DNA from 2 places in the Chamaesiphon sp. OTE_75_metabat_556 genome. Region 1 is predicted to be linked to the other one. Evidence: riboswitches for the same ligand, from Rfam matches in the RefSeq annotation. Region 1 holds a riboswitch; the other holds the start of a gene.
What was found. Region 1 has a riboswitch for cobalamin ahead of RMO27_RS20305 (energy-coupling factor ABC transporter permease). Riboswitches for the same ligand answer to the same signal wherever they lie in the genome.

Region 1 (4,321 bases):
TTTGATCTGTTCGGTAAAATATGCCAGGGAACGGTAGGGACATTCATCTTTAAAAGCTGTGTGAGTGACGTTACTAGTCAACAGAATCGATCGCTTAGAATTCTCACATTGCGGCGATTGCCCTGCTTGCTTCATCCGTTCTTGAATATGTTTAGCCAGTTTATGGCTATCAACCATGCCATCTGGATCGAGATCGGGATTTAAACCTGTTATCAACTCCTGCGTAAACAAACCTTGCTGATGCTTAATTTCTACCCCTGGTTCGTAGGAACGAGTCGCTGTAAAAATACAATAATTTTTATTAGTCGGCAGATACTCGATTGCTTTGCCGCTATAACAGCAATCTAACCAGATAATCAGATTTTTAACGGGGCTGGTTTGAATCAGATGGCCTAACTCACTGAGTGAAATACCATAGTTACAATCGCTCGGCAGTACATCACTGGTGGCTAAAAATACCTCTTCTCGACCATCGATCGTTTGACGCCAACCATGACCCGAAAAAAAGAATAAAGCTGTTTCTGGAGGATGACGATCGGGGGGATTGAGTAAGTTGGCGATCGCTTCTCTCAATTCTTGAATCTTGACGACTCCAGCCTCGGTATCGATGTGCAATTCACCCTTGCGATCGGCCATCCGTGGGAGTCGGTGGACGCGAAAGGTTTGAAACCCATATCGTTCGAGTTGCACCGCAATCGTTTCGGCATCATTAGCCGCCGCAGTCAATGGCTTGAGGGTGGTATGATGCGGGTAGTAATTAATGCCGACAACTAATGCTTCCCAATGTGAAGTCATATTTCAGCTTGGCTGACAACTCAGTCTGGTAAGTGTTACGTTAAGAACGTCAAGATATATTACCTCATCTAATTGAGGTAAAAGTTATGGAAGTAACAAACAGTAATACAATCTTAGCATATCTGTTGGCACTACGGGATTTTTCAGACGTCTTGAGCACTTCTGAAAAAGAAAAATTACAGACAGTTGCTAAAGATTTAAACATTCAACCCAAAGCCTGGACGAGTCATCTCGAAGCCGATCTGATCCAGACTATCCAAGGTAATCCCCAATTATTTCAATTCTACCGATCGTACAAAGAACAGCTCGATCGTTCGGGAGCAATTCCCATCGATTTACTACTGACAACGGAAAAAAACGAGCGATCGAGTGTGGATGCATCGCCGTTAATTGCCAAAGGAATGACCCCAGTAACACCAGCAACAGGCTACGAGCAGCAATTGAATAATGTGGTAATTGCGGTCAATCAAGCAGATTGCCCCGAGCAAAAAGTCCAAGAATATACTTTTCTCGATCGAGTCAAAGAATTTTTAAATCAAAATAGCCTATGATTTTTCAAGATCGGCATTATTTACATTTTGCCTTGCAAAAATATTCTCTTGCCCTAATATATGAATGAGCTATTCTATCCAACGATTGACTTATTTATCTACGATCTCAGGAGTCCGCTCAATGCTAGTGCTGATGAAATTACGCAAAATTATCAAGCGTTTCTGACTAGATTACCTTCAGGTCTAGATTTCAAAAACACTGAAATTGAAACTGAATATCTAGAATTAACAACACCTACCAGAATCAAGCTCAAGCCTGTCGATCTGCGATTGGAAGGATATTACTATCCGGTACTCCTCAATGATACTTATGGCTTGCAAATTGATTGTTCGGTCAATAACTTAACTGAGCCTCAATCGATCGACTCGTTTAGTTCGATCGCCACAGAAATTGCTAAAGCTGCCGCATCTAAAGCTTTAACAATTGGGAGAACTTGGACGGTTTCCGGCTGGTTGACCGCAGCACACCCAGATCCAGAGAGGATCGCGATCGATTGCTACCAAGCATTGTTCACAACTAAAGAGACACCGGAAATCCGAGGTAAAGGCACATTTTTAGATGCCCAAATCTTTGAAGTCTGGGGATCGCCATCTGTGGCTAGCGATCGCGTATTAATTATATTATTCCCCGATCGATCGACACTAGAAAAAGCTGCTGAATTTTACACAGATTGGATAGGTTTATTTTGCTATAGCCATAAGATCTCGTGGGCTTATCATCAAAGCCGTGCTCTTAAAGAATCTTTGATTTATCATTATAAAAAAGTTGAAGATAATGCATCAAAAATTCAGAACAGCCAGAATATCAATGTCAAGTTAGTTGATTTGCAGGTCTTATTCAATGATGTTAAAAAAATTCTCAATGCTTATACGAGTGATCTATTAAATCTCTCATTTCAAAAACAAATTATTAATATTAATCTCGTTAATTACCGAAACCGTCTAGAACAGATCAAAACCAAGGCAGTTCAAAGCAACGATCTCGAATTTCTAGATCGATTTGGTGATTTAGCTGAAAAAAAATATCTGGCTCAAATCGATAAAGATACAGAGAACATGCAACTTGGGCTAAAATTGCTGGAAACGAATATTAGTGCGCTACGCAGTCAGATTGAAATCGAAAAATCCGAACGCGATCTCAACTTTCAAAACCTAGTTACGCTGATTGGTGCAGGTACCGCAATCAGTACCTTATTTGATTATGATGGCAAAAAATGTAAAGCAGTTTTTAGCGTTTCCAAAGAACCAGAAGTCCCCCATATTTGTAATAATTTTTGGTTTGGCAGCGTGGTCATGCCGATTGGGACTATTCTGCTCTTAGGGGGGGTAATGTTATCGCTAAAATGTCTGTGGGTCGAGATTAAGGGTCGAAAAATCCGTCCGAAAGACTAAGTATTTAGCACCGCAATCAAATTTCGATCTCAATTTTCTGGCGATATCTACGCACTAATTCAGCGGTGCGAGCTGTTCGCTAGCAAAAATCGAGATCGAACTGTAGCGTCCGATCTACTCGATGCCAAACCGCCAGTGGCGATCGATCGCACTCCAACCCCAACCACCCGAAATCGAGCCGATAAAACTCTCCGTTCACTTGTGGCGATCGAGCTGGCAGTTAAAATGCTAGGATGAATCCAGCAGTTGGCCAAACCACTCACAACAGCGCACTTTGTCGTCAACAGCCACGGAAATCAATGGGGAAAGATTGGTGCCAACTCCAACGCTGTCCCGCAACTGTAATGTGTTCGAGATCCCATAATTCGATCTGGAGATCGGGTTTGATTTTGAATTAACTAAGTCAGAACACCCATTGGTATCCGCAATCAAGTTCATCTGCGAGGTTCAAGGTGACAACATCTCCATATCGAAAAATTGCCCCATTGTTAGCAATGGTTGGCTTGAGCAGCTATTTAGTCATTGGCTCGCCAACCCCCGCTCATGCGATGCACATTGCCGAAGGCTATCTACCCGTCCAGTGGGCGGTATTTTGGTGGGTAGCAGCCTTACCCTTCTTCGCTTTGGGTTTACGCTCCATCAACCGGATTACCCAAGCGCATCCAGAACTCAAACTACTCCTCGCCTTAGCTGGAGCCTTTACCTTCGTCCTCTCAGCACTCAAGATCCCCTCTGTCAGTGGCAGTAGCTCTCACCCCACCGGCACAGGACTGGGCACAATTCTGTTCGGCCCCTTGGCGATGTCCGTCATGGGTGGGTTGGTGTTGCTATTTCAGGCGATACTACTCGCACATGGTGGATTGACAACATTGGGTGCAAATGCGTTTTCGATGGCCATTGTCGGCCCGATGGTTGCGTATGTTGTCTACCAGACGATCGCCAAAACTGGGCATCAGAAAGTTGCGGTATTTTTAGCTTCAATGTTGGAAGACTTGTGTACTTATTTAGTAACTGCGGTGCAATTGGCACTCGCTTTTCCGGCAGTACAAGGTGGGTTTATGGCAGCTTTTGTTAAATTTGTCAGTGTATTTGCAATTACGCAAATCCCCTTGGCAATTAGTGAGGGGTTGTTAACAGTATTAGTCTGGAACTGGCTTCAGGACTACGGCCAACAAGAGCTAAAAATCCTCGGACTATTTCAAAAAGGCAGAAACTTAGATGCAGAAATTATCAACTAATATCTTGCTATTCAGTGGTGCAGTCATCTTGTCAATGGCTCCAATCTTGATGTATCAAGGCAAAGAATTTAAGGCCACAGATAGTCTTAATATCACGGCGATCGAACAAGTCAAACCTGGATACAAACCTTGGTTCGAGCCGATACTCAAACCTGCTGGCGGTGAAATCGAAACCTTTTTATTTGCCACCCAAGCCGCGATCGGATCGGGAGTGACTTGTTATATTTTAGGCTTATACAAAGGTCGCACCGAACGCCGCAAAAGCGATGAAACCGTTACAGCTCCGGAACATCGCGATTAGTGAATATCCACATTGACACTCTGGCATATAGCAGTCGGCTGCGC
Region 2 (4,872 bases), on a different contig from region 1:
ATTGGGTTTTGCTGGGGATGATAATCATTGAAAAATAGGGGACATTACTCGGATCGACAGCTTCGATCGACACAATCCGCTGATCCTTAGCCGTGGCGCGTTCGATATATTTAGCGCGATCTAATAAATCTAGTTCACTTAAGACCTGCCGCACTTTCTCAAAATGACGGCGGAGCTTGATAATTGCGACTGCATCTGCATTGATTAATTGCTCTCTTAACGCTTTTGCTGAAAGGGTACCGGCGAGGACGCTAAATACATCATTTTGATAACATAAAGGCATACCAATCGCCGCTGCTGCCGCCATTGGCGATGAGATACCAGGGACAATCTCGGTGATAAATCGATCGGCTAAGCGGGTAAATAAATACATAAATGAGCCGTAAAATAACGGATCGCCAGCGCATAAGACCACCACATCGCGTCCCGCACCCAAATGTGCCGCGATCGGTTTAATCGCCTCACTGTACAATTCATAAGCGGCTTCGGGATCGAGGGCGCGGGGGAAATTAAAACAGACTTCGATTTGGTCGCCTTTGAGATAGGGTGCGACGATCGAGCGCGCTACGCTTTGATGGTCGGTTGCGGCTTGGTAGGCAACTACTGGAGCCGCCTGCAAGAGTCGATATGCTTTGAGTGTCAACAACTCCGGATCGCCAGGGCCAACCCCAATCCCGTATAATTTTCCCGTCTGAATTGCAACCATTATTCCTGCTCCGTGGCTAGTGCATTGACAGCAGCAGCAGCCATCGCGCTACCACCCCGTCGTCCGTGAATTGTCAGAAACGGTACGCCCCGACTATCGGCGGCGAGGGCGGCTTTGGATTCGATCGCGCCGACAAATCCAACGGGGAAACCGAGAATCAGTGCGGGTTTGGGTGCGCCTTCGTCGAGCATTTCAAGCAGTCTAAATAGAGCCGTGGGAGCATTGCCGATCGCGACTACAGCACCAGCCAAATGTGGTCGCCATAGTTCTAAAGCCGCAGCCGATCGCGTATTCTCTAATTGGGCGGCTAAAGCCGGGACTTGGGGATCTGGGAGGGTACAAATCACCCGATTTTCTACAGGTAAGCGCGTACGCGTCACGCCATCTGCTACCATCCGCGCATCGCATAAAATTGGTGCCCCACTTGCCAGTGCCTTGCGTCCAACCCGCACGGCATCGATCGAGTAATCTAGATCGCCGACGATATCAATCATCCCACACGCATGGATCAGTCGCACTGCGACAGTATTGAAATCGGCTGGTAAGGTACCGAGCTGGGCTTCCGATCGAATCGTGGCAAAAGATTGGCGATAAATTTCCGCCCCATCGCGGATGTACTGTAGGGGAGCGGGAATGGTGATTTTGGATGACATGTGGGAGTTGGGAGTTGGGAGTTGGGAGTTCGATTACGCTCACTGCGGGGAGCGGGGCGCGGGGAAAGATCATAGAGTTAATGTTTAATTTATCTGGCGATCGATTTCCGCTGCCGTTCGGATTTTGATGATGATGCAGACTCATTGACGGTTGATAAATGCTGGCAATGATTCTTGAGCATCTAATCTTCGCTGTTGATAATCCTCGATTAGTTTCCCAACGAAGATCGGGATGCGTTCGGGGGGTAACAGATCCCTTGATTCCTGCTCGAATGTGGCTCTAACCTCACCAATTTCTAATCGATAGCGACTACCTCGTTCGGAAGTTTCTGCCTCGCCCCACAGGGTTATATCCGCCAGATCGGGTTGAGCGCAAGATTTTTCGCAACCGCTGAAATGGATATTCAACGGTCGATCGAGCGTAAATTGAGCGGCTAAATACTCAGATAGGGCGATCGCATCGGCTTGAGTATCAGTCGCACTAAACTGGCAACCAGTCGCACCCGCACAGGCTCTCAACAAACTGCTCGGATGAGTGGCTGTTTGCACTAAACCTAGATCGTTAATTAATCCCTGGACTGTGTTCAGATCGATCGATCGGACATCGGGGATAATCACATTTTGCCAAGGGGTGAGGCGAATAGTCCCACTACCATACTGCACCGCGATCGATTCTAAACCTTTGATTTGCGCTACAGTCCACCTCCCCAACAGCAAGACGACACCCACATAGTATCGATCTGGTTGCCGTTGCTGCTGCGCACCTAAATGAAGATCGTTATTTACCTGGATATAATCTCGTTCGCGGAGCGTCCGTTTGGCGGAATCGAGTGAGGTGTTTTTAAAAACAAATTGCCTAGAACCTATGAATTCTCGTCGGACTAGTTCGCCAAACTCAGCCAAACCATCATCACTAATGACATCCCGCAGTCTTGGTTTTCGCCGCGTATCTCCACCAATTACCGTGATGCCCTGGAGATAACTCTGCGCGATCGCCGCCAACATCGGCAAACATTCATCGGTGGTTAAATTGACCCCCACAGGTTGCGGAGCTTCACCACGGTTGCCCATGCCTAGATGCAGACTAAATTCATCCTTGCCAATCGCGAGTAGCGTTATATCATTGGGTCGATCGAGAATGCCAACGCTCCCGCCACCATCGAAACCGACACTAAATTTATTCGATAAGCTACCCAACTCAGGGTGAAGATCTAAGTATTCCAGCCAAGCAGCAGCTAACGGGCGCACATCGATTAATTCCTGCGCGTCAATTCCTGCTGTCGGACTGAGCATGATATTCCGAATGCCATCGACAGCAGTATTACTTGCTGCCAATCCACACTCAGTTAATTTGGTTAATAAATCTCGATCTAAATCTTGTGATAGCGATCGCAGTTGTAAGTTCGCACGATTGGTAACTTGGACGTACTCTAAGCCGATCGTTTCTAGTAACTCGGCGATCATCCGACATTGTAATTCATTTAACACGCCACCCGGAATTCGCAACCGAGTCAACAAGCCATCACGCGCGATCGCTGGATGATAAATATCTGGACAGATCCTGGAGATCGTCTCTGTCAAAGCAAATGGTTCGATAGCAGACACTGACTCTAACTCCTTCCCCATGCGACGCAAGGAAATAGTGAATGTGAGTACCGCATGGGTACGCTCAAAGCACGGTATTCTGACTCGAAGCGTTCGCGCTCCATCACAGTTGCGGCACAGCCCTGGATTCTCACCAGACTTCCCCGATCCCCAAGCTTCATCAATTTAACATGAGATGGGGATCTTTAGGTTTTAGGCTTTAGGGGATAGTGAATAGTGGATAGTGGATAGGGAATAATAGGTTTAGATGTAAGCATCATTGCCCCCAGTCCCCCGTCTCCCTAGTGGAACAATCACTCGATCGACCCGTCATCAAGATTACATTCACATCGCCCTAGGTCGATAGTTCGGAAATCTCCACAATCCAAAATCCTCAAATCGGGGAATTCAGGCTACAATTGGCTGGAGTGTGAGTGAGTAAGTATAAATAACTATCAAAAGCTATGTCTTTCAGCCCCCTGACCCTAGATGCTCCCGTAGCAACCACCGCAGATCGCGCGGTTGGATCTGTTACTTCAGAGCACGAACAGCAAGTTGCTAAATTGATGAAGGCTTTATATCCAGCCGACAGACAAGAAAAATTCCTCGAACTTCAAGCGGAAGTTGATACATTGCTATCCCAGCTCCAAGCCTTGCAGAGAGTCCGCGCATAGGTTATTCAGCAAAAAATTTCCCACCCTCTAAAATAACAACTTTTAAATATCTAAATTTTATTAAAGAGCGATCGAATTTAATTCGATCGCTCTTGTTTTGGCTGGCCTCGAACAGCAGCCCCAACTGGGAAGATCTCAATGTTGCGAACTCTAGATTAATTCATACAGAGTACTGCGTTGGCAATAGTTGCGATCGATCGATCGAATCGCACCTTGTAGATCCGCCACTGATAGGCAAGTGCCACCCTTAGCTCCCGCCATCGTGGTAATATGCTCCTCCATCAACGTTCCACCCAGATCGTTACATCCCCAGGTTAGGGCGGTTTTCGCACCTTCTAGACCCAATTTGACCCAACTGGGTTGATGATTGGGGATATAGTTGCCCAAGAAGATTCGGGCTACAGCAGTTAGCAATAGATTGTCAGCTAAAATTGGTTGATCGCGGCCGACGCGACTGCGGAGCGGAGCAGGTGCTGATTCGCCGACGAAGGGGAGGATAATAAATTCGGTGATGCGGGTCGGAGATCGAGTATCTATTGCTTGGAGTTGAATTTGTTTTAATCGATCGAAATGGGCGATTTGCTGGCTGGGAGTCTCGATATGTCCAGCTAGCATGGTACTTGTCGTCGGCATCCCCAATTGGTGCGCGGCGGTAACAATTTCGATCCAAGTCGCACTATCGATCTTTTCGGGACAAATGACTCGCCGTACCGCATCATCCAATACTTCCGCCGCCGTACCTGGCATCGAACCTACCCCAGCCTGTTGTAAGGCGATAATGACATCGGCATAGCTTAATCCATCTTGACGCGCGATAAATTCGACTTCTTGAGGGGAAAAAGCATGAAGATGAAGCTGAGGAAAGGTAGTTTTAATCGCAGTAATTAACTCTACATAATAAGTCAGCGATCGACCCCCAATCTTGGCACCTGGATGCAATCCGCCCTGCATACAGATTTCTGTTGCTGCTAGTTCTACTGCGGCGGCGGCTTTAGCTAAAATTTGCTCGGTACTCAGCCAGAATGCGCCTTCGGTACCTTCATCGCGGCGAAACGCACAGAAGCTACAGTGCTGTTCACAAATATTGGTAAAGTTGATATTTCGGTTAATAACGTAGGTAACGGTATCGCCAACTTGTTGTTGGCGTAACTTATCGGCTGTTACTCGAATCTGTTCGATAATAGCTGGATCGGTTTGAGTCAGCAATAGCAGTGCATCTGCGGTGGAAATATCCCCACCTTGCAAGGCTCGATCG

Region 2: linked by a shared signal. The riboswitch ahead of cobG (precorrin-3B synthase) and the one ahead of RMO27_RS20305 (energy-coupling factor ABC transporter permease) in region 1 are both predicted to bind cobalamin.

The regions. Positions count from the first base shown of each region.
Region 1 is NZ_JANNDR010000508.1:383-4,703, reverse strand. It holds partial or broken gene RMO27_RS20320 (caspase family protein) at 1-795, opposite strand, end outside; gene RMO27_RS20315 (hypothetical protein) at 882-1,346, shown strand; gene RMO27_RS20310 (hypothetical protein) at 1,407-2,738, shown strand; cobalamin riboswitch at 2,995-3,173, shown strand; gene RMO27_RS20305 (energy-coupling factor ABC transporter permease) at 3,233-3,976, shown strand; gene RMO27_RS20300 (energy-coupling factor ABC transporter substrate-binding protein) at 3,957-4,277, shown strand; partial or broken gene RMO27_RS20295 (CbiQ family ECF transporter T component) at 4,277-4,321, shown strand, end outside.
Region 2 is NZ_JANNDR010000566.1:16,172-21,043, reverse strand. It holds gene RMO27_RS22250 (precorrin-2 C(20)-methyltransferase) at 1-706, opposite strand, end outside; gene RMO27_RS22245 (precorrin-8X methylmutase) at 706-1,359, opposite strand; gene cobG (precorrin-3B synthase) at 1,501-2,964, opposite strand; cobalamin riboswitch at 3,016-3,166, opposite strand; gene RMO27_RS22235 (hypothetical protein) at 3,408-3,617, shown strand; gene cofH (7,8-didemethyl-8-hydroxy-5-deazariboflavin synthase subunit CofH) at 3,768-4,872, opposite strand, start outside.